Regions from separate parts of the Solibacillus sp. genome, predicted to be linked through region 2. Evidence: riboswitches for the same ligand, from Rfam matches in the RefSeq annotation. Region 2 holds a riboswitch; each other region holds the start of a gene.

The links. Region 2 has a riboswitch for lysine ahead of ABS917_RS05150 (aspartate kinase). Riboswitches for the same ligand answer to the same signal wherever they lie in the genome.
Positions count from the first base shown of each region.
Region 1: it holds a riboswitch for lysine, as region 2 does, so the genes downstream of both, ABS917_RS14090 (transporter substrate-binding domain-containing protein) here and ABS917_RS05150 (aspartate kinase) in region 2, are expected to answer to the same signal.
Region 3: it holds a riboswitch for lysine, as region 2 does, so the genes downstream of both, ABS917_RS06380 (amino acid permease) here and ABS917_RS05150 (aspartate kinase) in region 2, are expected to answer to the same signal.

Region 1 covers NZ_JBELZM010000014.1:88,524-95,432, reverse strand. The annotation lists gene ABS917_RS14100 (2-oxoglutarate dehydrogenase E1 component) at 172-2,979, shown strand; gene odhB (2-oxoglutarate dehydrogenase complex dihydrolipoyllysine-residue succinyltransferase) at 3,073-4,335, shown strand; lysine riboswitch at 4,481-4,668, shown strand; gene ABS917_RS14090 (transporter substrate-binding domain-containing protein) at 4,783-5,619, shown strand; gene ABS917_RS14085 (amino acid ABC transporter permease) at 5,742-6,488, shown strand; gene ABS917_RS14080 (amino acid ABC transporter ATP-binding protein) at 6,490-6,909, shown strand, end outside.
Region 2 covers NZ_JBELZM010000003.1:185,390-192,298, reverse strand. The annotation lists gene sdhA (succinate dehydrogenase flavoprotein subunit) at 1-1,083, opposite strand, end outside; gene ABS917_RS05160 (succinate dehydrogenase cytochrome b558 subunit) at 1,179-1,793, opposite strand; gene ABS917_RS05155 (YslB family protein) at 2,065-2,481, shown strand; gene ABS917_RS05150 (aspartate kinase) at 2,578-3,810, opposite strand; lysine riboswitch at 3,898-4,076, opposite strand; gene uvrC (excinuclease ABC subunit UvrC) at 4,109-5,899, opposite strand; gene trxA (thioredoxin) at 6,034-6,348, opposite strand; gene ABS917_RS05135 (electron transfer flavoprotein subunit alpha/FixB family protein) at 6,634-6,909, opposite strand, start outside.
Region 3 covers NZ_JBELZM010000004.1:165,658-172,566, forward strand. The annotation lists gene ABS917_RS06375 (RNA 2'-phosphotransferase) at 1-182, opposite strand, end outside; gene ABS917_RS06380 (amino acid permease) at 411-1,865, opposite strand; lysine riboswitch at 2,086-2,266, opposite strand; gene ABS917_RS06385 (CynX/NimT family MFS transporter) at 2,409-3,608, shown strand; gene ABS917_RS06390 (restriction endonuclease) at 3,670-4,224, shown strand; gene ABS917_RS06395 (nitric oxide synthase oxygenase) at 4,267-5,322, opposite strand; gene ABS917_RS06400 (quinone oxidoreductase family protein) at 5,461-6,426, opposite strand; gene ABS917_RS06405 (tripartite tricarboxylate transporter permease) at 6,524-6,909, opposite strand, start outside.

The DNA of each region.
Region 1 (6,909 bases), on a different contig from region 2:
CCGTGTGGAAGAATGATAAAATATTATTTGCTTTGTTTTGGTAGATAAAAAGAGAGTACTTAATTTATCTACTTACAAAAGAAGGTAATTTTTGTATTGTGATATACAATATTATACCTTTTCAAGTAAATTATTGGAACAGCCATAAGGCAAAATTTGGAGGTTATTTTCATGTCGAACAATGTATTACCTGCAGGTTCTCCATGGTCAGCGTTTTCTGGTCCTAACTTAGGTTATGTATTAGAGCAGTATGACTTATTCCTGCAATCTCCTGAAGAAGTGGAACCGGAACTAGCAGAATTATTCCAAGCTTACGGTGGTCCTGTATTTGCAGATGGTCAACAACCGGTTGCAACAGCAGCAGTAACAGGTACTGGAGACTACAAAAAAGTATTAGCAGCAGTTAAGTTGGCAGAATCAATTCGTGAATACGGCCATTTAGCAGCAGACTTATACCCATTAAAAAATCGTCAATTAGATACTTCACGCATTGAAGAAAGCGTATTCAATTTAACAGCAGCAGATCTTCAGGCTATTCCTGCATCAGTATTTTTTGCAAATGTTCCTGCAGGTGTTACTAACGGTAAGGAAGCAATTGATTATTTAAAATCTGTTTATACAGATAAAATAGGTGTGGAAGTTGCACATTTACAAAATGCGGAAGAACGTGCATGGATCGAAGCTCAAGTTGAAGGCGGAACGTTCAAAACAACGTTATCTGCTGAAGAAAAGAAAGCAGTATTAGAGCGTTTAACACGCATTGAAAACTTTGAAAAATTTATTCATAAAACATTTGTTGGTCAAAAACGTTTCTCTGGAGAAGGTTTAGACACTCAAATCATTTTATTGGATGAAATTATCAAATCATCTGAGTCTAAAGGTGTAAAAAATGTACGAATTGGTATGGCTCACCGTGGTCGTTTAAACGTATTAACTCATGTATTAAATAAACCATACGATATGATGTTCTCTGATTTCGCCCACGTTTCTAACGATCTTTTCTTCCCTGAAGATGGTAAATTAGAAATTACAAAAGGCTGGACTGGCGACGTTAAATACCATATGGGTGCATCTTACACTTATGATTCTGGATTGAACGTTAAATTAGCCTACAACCCTTCTCACTTAGAAGTAGGGAACCCGCTTGTAATTGGTTCTGTACGTGCTGCACAAGATGATGTGTCAGCAGCAGGCGTTGCTAAACATGATCCATCAAATGCATTTGGTATCATCATGCATGGTGACGCGGCATTCGCTGGTCAAGGGATTGTAACTGAAGGCTTTAACTTCTCTCAAACAGAAGGATTCACAACAGGTGGTACAGTTCAAATTATCGCGAACAACATGATCGGTTTCACAACTGAGCTACATGATTCACGTTCATCTACTTATTCTTCTGACCCTGCTAAAGGCTATGATATTCCGGTTATTCATGTAAACGCTGACAGCCCTGAAACAGTGGCAGCTGTTGGTCGCTTTGTAGCGGAATACCGTGAGAAGTTCAAAAAGGATATCGTAATCGACTTGATCGGTTACCGCCGTTACGGTCATAACGAAACAGATGATCCGACAGTAACAAACCCTGAAACATATAAATTAGTTGCAAAACATGAGCCGATTCGTGCGTTGTATGGTGCAGAATTAGCAGAAGCTGGTATTTTATCTGCTGATGAAGTAAAAGCTTTAGATACTGCTATTTATGCGGAAATGCAAACTGCGTATGATCATGTCAAAGAAATGGCTGAAAAAGACGAGCATTTAACGCCTAATATGCCGGAAGAACTAAAAATCGAATTCCCTGAAATCGATACTAAAGTAGATGCTGAGCGTCTGGCTAAAGTTAATGAAGATCTACTGGTATTTGAAGATGGGTTTGAACCACAAAACAAGTTAGGTAAAATTTTAGCAAAACGCCGTGATGCTTTCGCAGATGGTAAAATTGACTGGGGTCATGCTGAAACATTAGCATATGCAACAATCACGCAAGATGGCACACCGGTTCGTTTCACTGGCCAGGATGCACAACGTGGTACGTTCTCTCAACGTCACTTAGTTTTACATGATAAAAATAATGGTTCTGAATTCACACCATTACATCACATTGAAGGTGCAAAAGCATCATTCACTGTTTACAACTCACCTCTTACAGAAGCAGGTGTAGTAGGTTTTGAATACGGGTATAATTTAGAAAACCAAAATGTACTAACAGTATGGGAAGCACAATTCGGTGACTTTGCAAACATGGCGCAAGTAATGTTTGATAACTTCATCTCAAGTGCACGCGCTAAATGGGGTCAAAAATCTGGATTCGTACTTCTTTTACCACATGGTTATGAAGGTCAAGGTCCGGAACACTCATCAAGCCGTATGGAACGATTCCTGCAATTATCTGCAGAAAATAACTGGTTCGTAGCAAACTGTTCAAATGCAGGCAACTACTACCACTTATTACGCCGTCAAGCTGCATTATTAGGTACAGAAGGTGTACGTCCATTAGTAGTGGTTTCTCCGAAATCACTTTTACGTCACCCACTTGCTGCAGCTACTGCTGAACAACTTGCAACTGGTCGCTTCCAGGAAGTAATCGAGCAAGAAGGTTTAGGCAAAAACACAGAAGCGGTTGAAAAAGTAGTACTTGGTACAGGTAAAGTAATGATCGATTTAGCAGAACGCGTGAAAGACGGCGAAGGGCTTGATCACTTACACATTATCCGTGTTGAACAAATTTATCCATTCCCTGCACAACAAGTGAAAGAAATTATCGCTCGTTTCCCGAATGTTAAAGAAATCGTTTGGGTACAGGAAGAACCGAAAAACCAAGGTTCATGGACATATGTTCTTGAAACATTATATGATATCGCAGAAGGCAAAAAAGTTCGCTATGTAGGACGTCCTGCAATGAGCTCAACTTCTGAAGGCGATGGCGATTCACATAAAGCAGCGCAAGCTAAATTAGTGAACGAAGCACTTGAAAAGTAATAAATGATTTGTTTAAAAAGAGCTGCTTCTATTTAAAATAGAAGTGGCTTGCTATACAATGAATGTGTAGCGTAATTAAAGGAGGATATGAACGTGGCTGAAATTAAAGTCCCTGAATTAGCAGAATCAATTACTGAAGGTACAATTGCCCAGTGGGTGAAAAAAGTTGGAGATCGCGTAGAAAAAGGCGAATTTATCGTTGAGTTAGAAACTGATAAAGTTAATGCTGAAATCATCTCTGAAGAAGCAGGCGTTTTAAAACAAATTTTAGCAGAAGAAGGCGATACTGTATTAGTAGGACAAGTAATCGCAGTAGTTGAAGCAGGCGAAGGCGCAGCACCTGCACCGGCCGCTAAAGAAGAAGCTCCAGCAGCAGCTCCGGCTCCAGCAAAAGAAGAAGCTCCTAAAGCAGCAGCACCTGCACCAGTTGCAGCTGAAGAAACTTCGGGTGAGCGTGTGATCGCTTCACCGGCAGCTCGTAAATTAGCTCGTGAAAAAGGTATCGACTTAGCAGCAATTTCACCTGTTGACCCACAAGGTCGCGTACGTGTACAAGACGTTGCAGCACATGGTACAGCACCAGCGGCTCCAGCAGCACAAGCTGCTCAAGCTCCAGCAGGCAATGGTCCAATGATCTTTACACCAGCAGCTGATACAGACCGTGTAACAGTAGAAAAAATGAGCCGTCGTCGTCAAACAATTGCAAAACGTTTATTAGAAGTAAAACAATCAACTGCAATGTTAACTACTTTCAACGAAATTGATATGACGAACATTATGGCATTACGTAAACGTAAACAAGATGAGTTCGTGAAAGCTAACGATATTAAATTAGGCTTCATGTCATTCTTTACAAAAGCTGTAGTAGCAGCATTAAAGAAATATCCATATGTAAATGCACAAATTAACGGTGACGAAATTCACTTAAACAACTTCTTCGATATCGGTATTGCTGTATCAACAGAAGAAGGTTTAGTAGTACCGGTTGTTCGTGATGCAAATGCGAAAAACTTTGCTGAAATCGAGAAAAACATTGCAGAATTAGCTGGTAAAGCACGCGACAAAAAATTGGGCTTAAACGACATGGCTGGCGGATCATTCACAATCACTAACGGTGGTGTATTCGGTTCATTAATGTCAACACCAATCATGAACGGTACTCAGGCTGGTATTTTAGGTATGCACTCAATCGTAAACCGTCCAGTAGCTGTCAATGGTGAAGTTCAAATTCGTCCAATGATGTATGTAGCATTATCTTACGACCACCGTATCATCGATGGAAAAGATTCTGTTGGCTTCTTAAAAACAGTTAAAGAAATGATCGAAAACCCAGAAGATTTATTGTTAAATTCTTAATAGTATTTACTCTACTAATGCGCGATACTTTACGTATTGCGCATTAGTTTTTTTTTTCAGTTAGATTTCAGAAAAATGAGTGTTGACGGAAATGTCGCAATAATGTAATATAAACATATCAATTTCATATCAAAACCTCACACTCTCGTGAGGTAGAGGCGCGATACTTAACAGTTTTATATGGAGCCATGAGCTGGCTTTGAAATATAAGAGAAGGAAATATCGCCGAAGTGTTGTAAACGCTCAATTTTACAATGCTGGGTCTGCAGTGAATAATTGCAGAACTGTCTCAATCATCTATATCCATGATGGTTGAGTTGTGCTATCTCAAAATGGGAACTGTAGAGGATTCGGGCTAATTATAATTTAAACGACCTAAAGTTCTTCTTTTAGGTCGTTTTTTGCATATATAACGCCCGAAATTTAACAAATAAGGAGAGGATTTCTTTGAAAAAGAGACTATTAATTTTACTGACTGCCATGACAATGCTATTGCTAGCAGCTTGCGGTTCAAGCGATGAAGGTACTACAAGCAGTTCTGATTCAGAAAAAAAAGTGATTAAAATCGGTATGGAAGCGGCGTATGCGCCTTTTAACTGGTCACAAAAAGATGATGCCAATGGCGGAGTTCAAATTGCAGGTTCAAAGGAATATGCAGCAGGCTATGATGTGGAAATTGCGAAAAAAATTGCAGAAGGTCTGGACATGGAATTACAAATTGTTAAAACAGACTGGGATGGTTTAATTCCATCATTACAATCAGGTGCCATTGATCTAGTAATTGCTGGTATGTCACCAATGCCTGAACGTAAGGAAGTAATTGATTTCACAGAGAACTATTACACAAGTGACTATGTCATTGTTGTAAAAGAAGACGGCCCTTATGCAAATGCAACTTCATTATCCGACTTTGCAGATGCAAAAATTACAGGTCAGCAAGCGACAACACATTATGATGTAATCGATCAAATCGAAGGTGTTCAAAAACAAGTAGCGGCAACTGATTTTGGTGCAATGCGAGTGCAATTACAGTCAGGCGCAATTGATGGATACGTTTCAGAACGTCCAGAAGGTATCTCTGCTGAAATGGCTCTGAATAATATTAAATACATTGTACCTGAGCCAAACTTCGAAGCAGACGAAGCGTCAACAGCTGTAGCAGTAGGTTTGAAAAAGGGTTCAGATTTACGTGAACAAATTAACAAAGTATTAGCTGAAATTTCGGAAGATGAGCGTCAGAAATTAATGGAAGACGCAATTGCAAATCAACCAGCAGCACAATAATGGTGTAGCATTGACAGTTTTAATGAGGTTGTCTTGCCGGCAAACGGAAGACAACCTTTTTCTATTAAAATTATGGTTTCATACATAAATAGTAGAAACAAAAAGAAATGGAGGACAAGGCGATGGCATTTTTAGAATCATCATGGAACTTGTTTACGAACAATTGGGATTTATTTGTACGTGGAGCTTGGACTGCACTTCTCTTGGCAATTATCGGGACAGTTTGTGGAACACTGATCGGATTTTTCATCGGAATTATGCACACAATTCCACAACGCAAAAAAAATGTTAAATCAGCTCTTCTGAAAGTCATTAATTTTATTTTAACGGCTTATGTGGAAATTTTCAGAGGCACGCCAATGATGGTCCAGGCGATGGTCGTATTTTACGGTCTTGTCTATTTAGGAATCGATATTGACCGCTTTTTAGCAGCCTCCATCGTAATTAGTTTAAACACAGGAGCCTACATGGCCGAGTATGTGCGTGGTGGTATCGTATCGATTGATAAAGGCCAATTTGAGGCTGCACAAGCGATTGGAATGAATCACCTGCAAACGATGATTCATATTGTACTGCCGCAAGTAGCACGCAATATTTTACCTGCAACAGGGAATCAGTTCGTTATGAATATTAAAGATTCATCTGTCCTAAGTGTTATTTCGGTAGTGGAGCTGTTCTTTACTGCGAATTCAATAGCGGGCAGTAACTATAAATATATTGAAGCATTCTTTATCGCGACAGTATTATACTTCATTATGACATTTACTGTAACTCGCTTCTTACTATTGTTCGAGAAAAAGATGGACGGACCTTCTTCGTATAAAGTGGAGCTCATTACAGGCAACAAGCTAGATAAGGATGGTGAATAAGATGACAGTTGTAATTGATATTAACCATTTAAATAAAAAATTCGGTGATCATGAAGTATTGAAAGATGTCAATTTCCAAGTAAACAAAGGGGAAGTCGTAACGTTGATCGGCTCTTCAGGTTCAGGGAAATCAACGCTTTTACGCTGTATTAATTTACTGGAAACACCAACAGCAGGGGAAATAATCTACAATGGGGAAAATATCCTAAATGACGGACATCAAATTGAAAAGTACCGTACGCATTTAGGTATGGTATTCCAGCAGTTCAATTTATTCAATAATTTGGATGTACTAAATAACTGTATTGTTGGTCAAATTAAAGTGTTAAAGCGTTCAAAAGATGAAGCAGAACGTAATGCGATGAAATATTTGGAGCTTGTCGGGATGAGCGCCTATAAAAATGCGAAACCGAAACACTTA
Region 2 (6,909 bases):
GTCAACCCATAATCCACCCATTGAATAGTGTACCGCTGGGAAGATTTTCATCGGTAATTTACGTGGGTCATCGCCTACGAATTTCTCGTAGATTTCGATAATACCACCTAATTTAATATCTAATTCATGAGGATCTTTATGGGATAAGTCTAAGTATACCATGTTTTCCCCATTAATACCCAACTTTTGATTTACGCACACGTCAAAAATCTCACGTGTTGCGATATCACGTGGTACTAAGTTACCGTAAGCAGGATATTTCTCTTCTAGGAAGTACCAAGGCTTACCGTCTTTATAAGTCCATACACGTCCACCTTCACCACGAGCAGATTCAGACATTAGACGGTTTTTGTCGTCTCCAGGAATCGCTGTTGGGTGAATTTGAATCATTTCACCGTTTGAATATGTTGCACCTTGTTGGTAAACAATCGATGCTGCTGAACCAGTGTTGATTACTGAGTTTGTTGTTTTACCGAAGATAATACCAGGACCACCTGTTGCCATAATTACAGCATCAGAACGGAATGAGCGAATTTCTTCAGTACGTAAATCTTGTGCTACGATACCGCGGCAAACACCTTCGTCATCAAGCACCGCACCAAGGAATTCCCAGTGCTCATACTTCGTAACTAAACCAGCTACTTCGTGTGCACGAACTTGCTCGTCTAGGGCATATAATAATTGTTGTCCAGTTGTCGCACCGGAAAATGCTGTACGGTGCATTAACGTACCACCGAAACGACGGAAGTCAAGTAAACCTTCTGGAGTACGGTTGAACATTACACCCATACGGTCCATTAAGTGGATAATACCAGGTGCTGCATCACACATACCTTTAACTGGTGGTTGGTTCGCCAAGAAGTCGCCACCATAAACTGTATCATCAAAGTGGATCCATGGAGAATCCCCTTCACCTTTTGTATTAACTGCTCCGTTAATTCCGCCTTGTGCACAAACAGAGTGTGAACGTTTAACTGGAACTAACGAGAATAATTCAACTTCAGTACCAACTTCAGCTGCTTTAATCGTAGCCATTAAGCCAGCAAGACCGCCACCAACGACGATAACTTTACTTTTTGCCATGATTATTTCTCACTCCTCATTAATTGCTAAAAACTTTTACTCATATTCCATTCGATCTAGAACCTTAACTATGTAGTAGTGATCAAGTTAAGTGATTAAACGAATGCTAAGATAGCTGCAACACCAACGATTGCTAATACTACGAAAATTAACAACGTAACATAAGTTGCGATTCGTTGAGATTTGTTTGATTGCGTAATACCCCAGCTTACTAAGAACGACCATAAACCGTTCGCTAAGTGGAATGCTGCTGAAACGATACCTAAGATGTAGAATACTAACATTAATGGATTGTCAACGATTTCAACCATCATATTAAATTCAACTTCAGCACCAAATGCTTTTTGGATACGTGTTTGGAAAATATGCCACGCAATGAAGATTACAAGGAAAATACCTGTGAAACGTTGCAATGCAAACATCCAGTTACGGAATGTGCTGAAACGTCCTGTGTTGTATGTTGCAGTGAAGGCAATATACACTCCATAGAATCCGTGGAACATTAATGGAATATAGATAATGATCCATTCCATCGCTAACAATAACGAGTGTGGAAGTAATTCCATAACACCTGTTGCGTTATTGTAAGTTTCTTCACCGCCAACTGCAGTGAAGTTCAGAAATAAGTGGAACACCAAGAACAACCCGACAGGAACTACACCTAGTAACGAGTGTAAGCGGCGCCATAAAAATTCACGATCTTTCGACAAAACTGTTACCCCCCTTAGTACTTGAAATACACATGCGCAACGCCTCAAATTTGTAGAAGTTGGGATGTTGACTGCGCATTTCATCATGGTACAATATTATGACATGTCCATTGTACTCTCAACAGATACTAGCGTCAAGGCAACGCAGGATATTTTATAATCATTTTAAAGACGGTTTTACGCTGTTTTGAGAACCGTTTTTTCTGCTTATAACTCATTTCTTCATGAAAGAATGAAAATTATAAGAAAATTTATGAAAGAGGTTTTTTATATGGAAGGGTACAAAATGAAAACGATTCCAACTTTTGGCTACGAAATCATTCGTGACCATCTTCTTCCTTCTATTCTAGGAAAGCATGAAGAAGATGTTTTATATTGGGCAGGTAAAGAAATTGCAAGAAAGTTCCCATTATTTTCAATGGATGAACTCCCTTCATTTTTTATGGAAGCTGGCTGGGGCCAGTTAGTTCTGGAAAAAGAAACGAAGGACGAACTTCATTACATACTTTTGACAACAGAGGAATTGCCACTCAATATTGTACAACGTTGCTTCCGTCTTGAAGCTGGCTTCTTAGCAGAGCAGAAACAAAAACAGCTTGGCTATTTGACGGAATGCTTTGAAGAAAAAGATAATGATAAACATGTCGTAAAATTTACATTAAAATGGGATTTAAAAGAGAAAATTTAGCCTTCAACTTATAATAATTGTCTTTTGCTGAAGCAGCAAGTTTACTCAATAAAAAAGCTGGAAATAAGCTACTGCAGCTCATTTCCAGCTATTACTTTAAGAAGCGGTTACTTCTTTCATCGCCAAATTGAATTCCTCATGCAGCACATTCGCAGCACGAACCATTTCTTCCTGTGGTACAACGACAGACACTTTAATTTCCGAAGTGCTGACCATTTTTACAGGGATATGTTCGCGACCTAAGCGTGCAAACATGCGGGCCGCCACCCCCGGATTGGATGCCATCGCAGAACCGATAATAGATACTTTCGCTAAGCCCACTTCAAAATCTGCAAAACTAAATCCAAGTGACAGTTTACTAGTTTCCAGTACCCGTAAAGCTTCCGCAAACTCATCTTTGGAAATTGTAAAGGAAATGGTCGGCTTCACGCCATCAATGACTGCTTGAACAATAATATCCACATTGATATCATTTTCTGCTAAAACACTAAACACTTCTGCCAATGACGCGGTTTCATAAGAATCATAGCCGATCGTCAAACGAATAATATCCGATTCGTAGGCTACCCCGCGTACAAGTAAGTTTTTCTCCATGTCTACATCCCCTTTAATAAAAGTGCCTTCCACGTCCTGTACGAAAGAGCGTACAATGAGCGGTATATTGTATTTTTTGGCAAGTTCAACCGCACGTGGGTGCAAAATTTTAGCCCCTAAATTTGCAAATTCCAACATCTCATCATAAGAAACTTCCGGTAGTTTCCTAGATCCCTTTACAATTTCCGGGTCTGCCGTAAAAATCCCTTCAACTGATGAAAAAATCTCGACACGCTCTGCTTCGAGGGCAACCGCCAGTGCAACCGCTGAAGTTTCAGATCCCCCTTTGCCGAATGTTGAAATATTGTCTGTCCCCGTAACTCCTTGAAAACCTGCTACTACGACGATTTCGCCTAATGCCAAATGTTCCTGAATTCGTTTACTATCGACATGATCAATCCGTGCGTTGCCATGTTTTTGATTTGTATGGATTCCTGTTTGCCATCCAGCAAGCGACACAGCTTTACCTCCATGCTCCTGAATTGCCATTGCAAGCATTGCACTTGTTATTTGTGTCGCCGATGAGACGAGTGCATCCATTTCCCGTTTCGACGGCTCATCAGTAATTTCAGCAGCATATTGTCTCAAGTCTCGTCGTATAACGGGCATTGAAGAAACGACAACGACTAAGTTTATGCCACGCCCTTGCTCTTTTATCACCTTTTTAGCCATGTGTACTATTTTTTCCGGTGTAGTCAATGCAGGACCACCAAACTTCACTATAACTGTCTCCATTCTTTTCCCTCCTTAAATTCGAAAACAAAAAAGACGACTTCCCATGTTATGGAAAGCCGCCGTCAATACAAATAATAGTTATAAGTTTTTCAGGATAGCCCTCCAGAACAAAAAGCTCTGACAGTTTTACATCTCTTAAATGCAAAACCAGCAAACTACGCGAACAATACGCACTTCACTTCGGCAGGATCCCCTTTCAATTGCTGTCAATGGAATTGTTCTTCCTCGAGCAATGTACTGTTGAATACTGCGCCTCTATCTTAGTAAATATTGAATTGTCTTATATATTAGCATAACACTACCCTTTATTCAATGGTGCTTCATGAAAATGACGATAGATGACTTCCGCCAATTTTGCCGGCACTCCGGATTCCTGCAGCTGCAACTCGCTTGCCTCGCGGATTTTTTTCACTGATCCAAAATGCTTCATGAGTTGCTGCTTTCGCTTCGGACCTACACCTTCAATCCCATCAAGAACAGAAGTGATGGCATTTGTCTGATGCTGCTGACGTAGAAATGTAATTGCAAATCGGTGTACCTCATCTTGGATGCGCTGTAATAAATAGAAACCGTCACTTGTACGTTTTAACGGGACAACTTCCGGAGGGGTACCAAATAAAAGCTGGGACGTATTGTGCTTTTCGTCTTTAGCCAACCCTGCTATCGGAATGACTAGCCCAAGCTCGTCTTCAATTACTTCACGTGCGACTTCCATTTGTCCTTTTCCTCCGTCGATAAGAATCAGATCAGGTAATGGCAGGTTTTCCCGCAGTACACGTGTGTAACGGCGTCGAATAACTTCCTGCATCGCACCATAGTCATCATGTTTGGCCGCTTCCCTTGTTTTATATTTCCGGTATTCCTTTTTCGCAGGCTTTCCGTCTATAAAAACAACCATCGCCGAAACCGGATCCGCACCGTGCATATGACTGTTATCAAACGCTTCTATTCTTAGCGGCAATGGAATTTGCATTGTTTCAGCAAGTGCTTCACAAGCACCGACTGTCCTCTCTTCTTGACGTTCAATCAACTGGAACTTCTCATGAATGGCTATTTCCGCGTTTTTCATGGCTAGATCAACAAGCTCTTTTTTAGAACCGCGCTTCGGTGTCAGCACCTTCACATTCAACAGCTTTTGTAAAATTGTTTCGTTAATCGATTTTGGCACGAAGATTTCTTTTGGCAATAGATGATGTGGCTGTTCGTAAAAACGGCCAACAAATGTTAAAAATTCCTCTTCGGGCTCATTATAAATCGGGAATATCGAAACATCCCGCTCAATGAGTTTGCCTTGGCGCACGAAAAATACCTGAACACACATCCAGCCTTTTTCTACTGCATAGCCAAATACATCCCGGTTGCTCAAATCATCCGTTACGATTTTTTGCTTTTCCATAATTTGATCGATATGAGCAATCAAGTCCCGGAATTCCTTTGCCCGCTCAAACTCTAGATTTTCGGCAGCATCCATCATTTTTTGCTGAAGGTCTTGTTGAATTTCTTCGACGCCTCCGTTTAAAAACTTCGAAATCTCATCAATCATTTCGTCATACACTTGTTTTTCGATGTCTTTCACACACGGTGCCAAACATTGACCTAAGTGATAGTACAGACACACCTGGTTAGGCAGATGTGTACATTTACGAAGCGGATACAAACGGTCCAGTAATTTCCGTGTTTCGTTCGCCGCGTAGGCATTCGGATACGGTCCGAAATATTTTGCTTTATCCTTCTTCACTTTTCTTGTCGTAATAATACGCGGGTATCGTTCATTCGTTATTTTTATATAAGGGTACGTTTTATCATCCGTTAGTTTCACATTATATTTCGGGTCATGCAGCTTAATTAGATTCAGCTCCAGTATAAGAGCTTCCAAATCGCTTGAAGTAACAATATACTCGAAGTCTTCGATCTCACTGACTAGTCTCGCAGTTTTACCGTCATGACTTCCCGTAAAGTATGAACGCACTCGATTTTTCAATACCTTAGCTTTACCAACGTATATAATCGTGCCTTGACGGTCTTTCATAATATAGCAACCTGATTCATTCGGTAGGATTTCTAGTTTTGCTTTAATGATTGCATTCATCTTCTCACCTGTTTAATATGTCCTTTCTTTATTTTAACTGATTGGGGTATAAGAAAAAAGCCGTACACCTTATACGGCATACGGCTTTTTGACATATCAATTGCGCCTTGGCGTTTGAATGGCCAGAGGTTCAATTATTTGTTGTCGTTAATGAAATCGATTAACGCTTCTTTTGGCATGAAACCAGCAGTTTTTGCTTTTACTTCACCATCTACGAATAATAGTAACGATGGAATTGACATGATTTGGTATTCTGCAGCAGTAACCTGGTTGTTATCAACATCCACTTTCACGATTTTAACGTCGTTACCGATTTCTGTATCTAATTCTTCAAGAACTGGAGCAATCATTTTACATGGTCCGCACCAAGTAGCCCAAAAATCTACTAAAACTGTGCCGTTTGAAATTTCTTGTGGGAAAGTTTGATCTGTCGCGTGTACAATTGCCATATTAAATAGCCTCCTTAAATAACATATGGTTGTAGTATAGCATGTTTTCCCAATTAAACAGTAGTAAAATGCTTGGGAATATAAATGTACTTTAAATTTAGCGGTTATTTCTTAAGCCGTAAAAATTCCTCTTAGAATTTTTTTAAGGATATTAGAAGACATATACCCTTTATTCTGGCATTTTAAAACTTTACAAAAAAATCCATTTCCATTCACACATGCATACCACATCACTTCAAAAACTAAAAAACTTCCTTCGAAAAGAAGGAAGCTCCTCATCACTTTTTATGCATTTACTTTAAGTGCTTTAAATTCTTCGATTAACATTGGCACTACTTCGAATAAGTCACCAACAATACCGTAGTCCGCTACTTTAAAGATGTTTGCTTCTGGATCTTTGTTGATCGCAACGATAACTTTTGAGTTCGACATACCAGCTAAATGCTGAATCGCACCAGAAATCCCCGCAGCGATATAAAGGTCAGGTGTTACAACTTTACCAGTTTGGCCGATTTGTAATGAGTAATCGCAATATTCTGCGTCACATGCACCACGAGATGC
Region 3 (6,909 bases), on a different contig from region 2:
GCAAAAGTGTGCTCGCTTCTGTCTTCTACTTTAAACAAAGGTACCGCATGTGAACTTACTAGGAAAATACGGGATTTATACGGGTTTCCCTTAGCAAGAAACGGTCGATACAACACATCCTTGCTACCTTCCCCTGTTAACCACGAATATACTTTTTTATAGAAACCTTTTGAAATAGGCATGTTTTCACTTCCTTATTCTTCAGTGTTACTCAATTTTGTTTCTTCTATAATACCACTCTTGTTGCCATCATACTCGAGGAAATTATTCCTCACTTTTGTACAGATTATCTTCAAACAGCATAGCATAATCCTCAATCACTCCAACTTATTCCTCACTTCAGCACAAATAATCCTCATAAACAAAAAAAACGCAATGAAAGCCTGGAAGCTCACATTACGTTTCAGAAATTAATTATTCGATAAATCGCAGTCCTTTAAAGGAACGATTTTCGTTTTGTGTTTAAATTTATAGCCAAACCATAATGCGGCAAACAATGGTAAGCCGATATATGAAACAACGACACCGTACCAGTCAATTGTTCCACCCATAAAGGCCATATAGTTTTGACCTAGCACGACAATCATACATAGGGCAAACGCAAATAACGGACCGAATGGGAAGAATTTTGATACATATGGTAAATCGCTCAATGAATGTCCTTGTGCAACATATGCACGACGGAATCGGTAATGACTGATTGCAATACCAAGCCAAGCGATGAACCCGGACATACCGGAAGCATTTAATAACCAAATGTAGACAACACCGTCACCGAAAAACGATGCCAGGAATGCTAATGAACCGACTGCCAATGTAGCTAAGAGTGCATACATCGGAATACCGCGTGAAGTTACTTTCATAAACAGTTTCGGCGCTTTTCCGTCTACTGCTAACTGATAAAGCATACGACTTGCTGCATATAACCCTGAGTTCCCTGCAGATAACATCGCAGTTAAAATGATCGCATTCATAACAGATGCCGCAAATGCCACACCTAAGTTTTCAAATACTAAAGTAAATGGACTTGTCGCAATATCTTCTGATAAGAGACGTGAATCCGTATACGGAATCAGTAATCCGATTGCACCGATTGCGAAAATGTAAAACAGTAAAATACGCCAGAATACTGAACGTACAGCTTTTGGAATGTTTTTGCCCGGGTCATCTGTTTCCCCTGCTGTTACCCCAAGCATTTCCGTACCTTGGAACGAGAAACCTGCTGCAAGGAAAATACCGAACAATGCCAGGAAACCTCCATTAAACGGTGCGTCGTCTTTAACGAAGTTCGTAAAGCCGACCGGATCGTTCCCGCCTAAAATTCCGAAAATCATTAAGAAGCTGACAATGATGAAGACAATTACTGTCGCGACTTTAATCATCGCAAACCAGTATTCTGCCTCACCGAAAGCTTTTACTGATGCTAAGTTAAAGGATAAAACGACTACGATAAATAAAATTGTCCATAAAATTGAAGAACTGTCCGGGAACCAGTATTTCATAATTAACGAAACAGCCGCAATTTCTGCTGCAATTGTAATTGCCCAGTTGTACCAATAGTTCCAGCCAAGCGCAAAGCCTAAAGCCGGATCCACAAATTTAGTTGCATACGTACTAAACGAACCGGATGTTGGCATATAGGCAGCCATTTCCCCTAATGATGTCATTAGGAAATAAACCATAACGCCGATCAGTGCATATGCAAGCAATGCCCCGCCTGGACCTGCCTGTGCAATCGCACCGCCTGATGCTAAGAATAAACCTGTACCGATTGTTCCGCCAAGCGAAATCATCGTTACATGGCGACTTTTCAAACTCTTTTTCAACCCGTTGTTACCGAGCTGATCTATTTTAATCTCACTCATGAATATAAAACTCCCTTTTTGTTTTGCTTGATAAGGTATCAATTACGCCTCGGAGTAATTGCGTCCAGATTTTTTCGAGATCCCTCAAAAAGTTCCTTTAAAAATCTGTGACATCCACCGGAGGTCTGCACTCATCGGGTGTCACAGATATCCGATGAGTGCAGGTAAAAGAAAAACCACCACAAGTTTTTGTGATGGTTATATTTACACCTCATCAAACTTGAAAGATAGCTCAACACATGCTCACACATGTGACAGTTCTGTTCCTTATCGAAAACAGCCCCAGCATTATTTTCAAGAAGAAAAATAACACTTCGGCAACCATTCCTTTCATAAAGCTTCACCGATTCTTCCTAATCTCAGCTATACTAGTCTTAATGATTGCGACCTCTACCTCATACATCTACATGAGGTAATGTTTTATTTAATTGATTAAAAGTCTAACATAACATTTTTTTGATAGCAATGGCTTCACCTTTATTCTGTTTTTTAAGAGTATTCACACTACTCAAACATATATTACTAGACAAAAGGAGAATTATTATGGACACCGAACAATTGAATCAAAACAGCAAAAAAATACTATCCAACCGACAGCTCATCTATTTTATGGTTGCCGTATTTTTATTTGCAACAACATTACGTACACCGATTACATTAGTCGGTCCGATTATTTCGTTTATTCGTGAAGGTCTCGGGATATCGAACTTTCTTGCGGGCTTTTTAACGACCATCCCTTTAATTGCCTTTGCGGTTGTTTCACCATTTGCACCAAGTATTGCCCGTAGGTTCGGGATGGAATGGACATTATTTTATTCCGTCATTTTGCTATGTGCAGGGATTTTACTGCGTTCACTTGGGGCAACGTCTTTGCTCGTTTTAGGAACAATATTAATTGGCGTCGCAATTGCATTCGGGAATGTTCTCATCCCAAGTTATTTTAAATGGAAATTCCCATTGCATATCGGCTTATTAACAGGGATTTATTCTGTATCAATGAACATTTCTTCCGGACTTGCTGCGGGCTTCAGTTATCCTATAGCTGCAAACGCAGGCTGGCAAATAGCAGCAGGGATTACGATTATTTTAGGGATTCTTACATTACTAATTTGGCTGCCGATTTTGCGCCAGGAAAAAATTGCATTACAAATGCCGACATCCCAGACAAAGAAAACGCTGATGTGGAAGTCACCGCTTGCCTGGGCAGTCGCAGGAGCAATGGGGTTCCAGTCGTTTATATTTTACTGCTCTTCAGCTTGGTTACCCGAAATATTCATTAGCCAAGGCCTGGATGCTACGGCTGCCGGTTGGATGGTATCCATTATGCAATTTTCGCAAATACCGATGACATTTATTATTCCGATTATCGCAGGGAAAATCGCTTCACAACGTCCGATCGTTGTTTTCTTTACAATATGTTACTTAGTCAGTTTCACGGGTATCTTGATGGAATGGACAAACCTTGCCATCTTATGGATGATTTTACTGGGCTTTGCAGGCGGGGCTTCATTTGGTTTAGTGCTGATGCTGTTCTCATTGCGGACGAAGACAGCCTATGATGCAGCTGAACTTTCCGGTTTCGCACAGTCAATCGGTTATTTCGTTGCCGCAATCGGACCGGTTCTGTTCGGCTATGCCCATGACTTGACGGATAGCTGGTCAATCCCAATTGTGCTGTTTATTCTAATTTCTGTTCTGTTATTTATCGCTTCCTTTATGAGTGCAAACAATCGTACGATATAACCAAACGTATGTACCCTTTTATGATATAATAACGGTAGTAAATAAAAGGAGTACAGAACTATTGCGTAAAAAGAGAAAACGGAATAAAAAACGCCTGCCGGTTATCCCGTTGTTTTTCATCGCATCGGCTGGTGCAGCTGGTTATTATGTATCGCAAACAGCTGAAGGCATCGGTATTGGAATTGTCGCTTATTTCGTACTATATATCGCGTTTAAAGTTTGGCTAAGATCGCTGAAAACGAGGAAATTACGGAAGTCCGGCATTCGCGAAGTCGATAAAATGACCGGTGAGGATTTTGAAAGATTTTTAGGAGAGTTATTTAAGCGACGCGGTTTTAAAGTGAGCTATACCGCAACGAGCGGTGACTACGGTGCCGATCTTATTTTAAAGGACGGAAAAGATATTATTGCAGTCCAGGCAAAACGCTATTCCGGTACAGTCGGTGTAAAAGCTGTTCAGGAAATTATCGGTGCGGTAAAAATGTATGAGGCAACTGAAGCTTGGGTTGTTACAAACAGTCATTTTACCCGCCAGGCCGAAAAACTTGCCGACATCAACGACGTTTACTTGATCGACCGCGATGAATTGATCCAAATTATATTAAATAAAAGGTAAGAAATAGGTGTGCAGAGGCTTTCGCTTCCTGCACACCTATTTTTAATATGGTTGTTGCTGGTATAGGTAGTTTGGTTTTTTTATCTTGTTGGCAATCGGTTCATGATACAGATCAGTTGTGGCGGGAGATAATGGCGGTACAAGCCATACCCAGTTTCCCGTTACATCCCGGTTGCTTGCATGTTCCTGCTTTTGAAACAGCTGAAATTGCTGGGCAGCGGTATGATGATCGACAATACTTACCCCCGCTTTTTTATATGAATGTAGTACCGCAACATTCAGTTCGACAAGTGCACGGTCCTTCCAAAGCGACGCATTCACCGAAATGTCCAGTCCCATTGCTTCGGCCACTTTCGGCAGGAAATTATAGCGGTATGTATCCGCTAAATTACGCGCCCCGATTTCCGTTCCCATATACCACCCGTTAAATGGCGCTGCCGGAAAATCAGTGCCCGCAATATTAAAACGCATACTCGAAATAATCGGGACTGCATACCACTTCATATTTAGTTTCGAAAAATCATAATCAGGATGGGTAATCGCCACTTCCAGCACATGCTCTTTTGGAATGTTAAAAAGCATTGGGTCCCGGTCATCTACTTGAATGACAAGTGGTAAAACATCGTAGTTTGTACGTGCACCTTGCCAGCCGAGGCTTTCGCACATTTTCGTAAACTCGAGTGAATCGGAATCTCCAGCAATCCCATCATCTGTTTCATAGCCTGCATAGCGGATTAACTGATGATTCCAAATGCGTACACGGTCCGGTTCAAATAGTGTAATAGCCGGTCTGATTTTCCCGTTGTTGGTGGCAAAATCAATATGGTTTATTAGCGCTTCATAAATTTCAACTTCATTTAGTAAATGGCGCCCATCAAACACGGTTAAGCTATTCCAAAACAGGCGCCCGATGCATTTATTGCTGTTGCGCCATGCAACCCGTGCCCCGTACGTAAGCTCATCTTTCGTTAAGGTGAAATCCGGAAGCTGAACTTCTTCCATCCGCTCTTTCAGCCACTCTTCTGTCTGGTTTGTTTCTTTTTTATATAAAGTAAGGAAATCTATTCGTTCATGCAATACTGTAGTCGCTGTTGCCATTGTTTCATCCCCTTCTAGCCTTTATTTTGGCCTCTTAGAAAGGGAAACTCAATAAAACGACAACAGGTTAAAACATATATATTTCATACATGACTAAAATTGTTCATAAAGTTCGGATCTATAATAATAGAACTCATTTTATAAAAGGCGAATTAAAACCTTCCCTTGATGCTTTCTGCTTTCAATTAGACGATGCGCCTCCTGGACTTCCTCTAAATCGAAGACTTGAGCAATTGGAACGTTTAATTGTTTGCTTTCGAACAATGGAATGATTCGCTCAACTACGGGAGCTAATCGGGATGGAGCTTCCTTACGAGTTGTACCTAAGCTGAAACCTTTTATGTTTCGGCAGCTACTATGCACATCGCTTGTTGATATTACACCAGCTTTTCCACTGCTATTTCCAAACTGAACCAATGTCCCGTAGTTAGCTAAGCATTCAAGACTTGCCTTTGTAACATCACCGGCGACCGAATCAAAAATTACTTGTGCCCCTCTACCATTAGTATGTTGCTTAACGCCTTCTACAAAGCTTTCGTAAGTAAACACATCATCAGCACCTATGCTCAAAACATAATCTTTCTTACCTAAATCACCGACAGTTCCAATGATTTTTGACACACCATAATGTTTTGCCAACTTCACAAGCATTGTCCCTACACCACCAGCCGCGCTATGTACGACAATTGTATCTTCCTTTTGTATATCTCCAATTTGTTTAAGTAAAACTTCCGATAAAATGGTCACGGTTGGTAGAGCAGCAGCCTGTAATGGATCGATCGCTTCGGGAATTTTAAAGGTTAACGTTTCTTTTGCCGCTACTACTTGCTGATAAGAACCCCCTTTAGGAAATGCGAAAACATAATCTCCTTTTTGAAATGACGCACTTTTACTTTCAATGACGTGCCCTACAATATCTAAGCCTAATGTGATGGGAAATGTACTTTGACCTTTATTACCCATTCGAGTTTTGATATCAGCATAATTTACGCTCGTATATAGCCCCTGTATTAATACTTCCCCCTGTTGGATTGCAGGTATCTCCACATCTTCCACAATTAAAACATCTGCCGCTCCTGCTTTGTATTGACGTATACTTTTCATTTAACCCATTCCCCCTACATGTTCTATTTATTTCAAATAAAATAGCCGCCCGAATTCGGACGGCATCTTTCTGTTAAACACGACTTAGTAGCTTAACTCATCCTTCTTCATTAATAATTACATTTTTCCCACGTAATTTCATAAGAATCGGAATTAGTATCCATAAAACTGCAACAATCAGGAAGATTAATGAAAGTGGTTTTGCTACGAAAATACTGTACTCCCCATTTGAAATTGTTAAAGCACGTCGCATGTTATTTTCAATCATCGGACCTAACACAAGCGCTAAAACTAATGGAGCAACAGGGAAATCATTTTTCGCAAAGAAATAGCCTGCAATCCCGCACCCTAATAACAGGAATAAATCAAACGTCGTATATTGAACTGCATATACACCAAAAAATGAAATAGCAATAATGATAGGCAGTAAGAATCTTTTCGGTGTTTGAATAATTTTAGCGAAAACACGAACTAATGGCATGT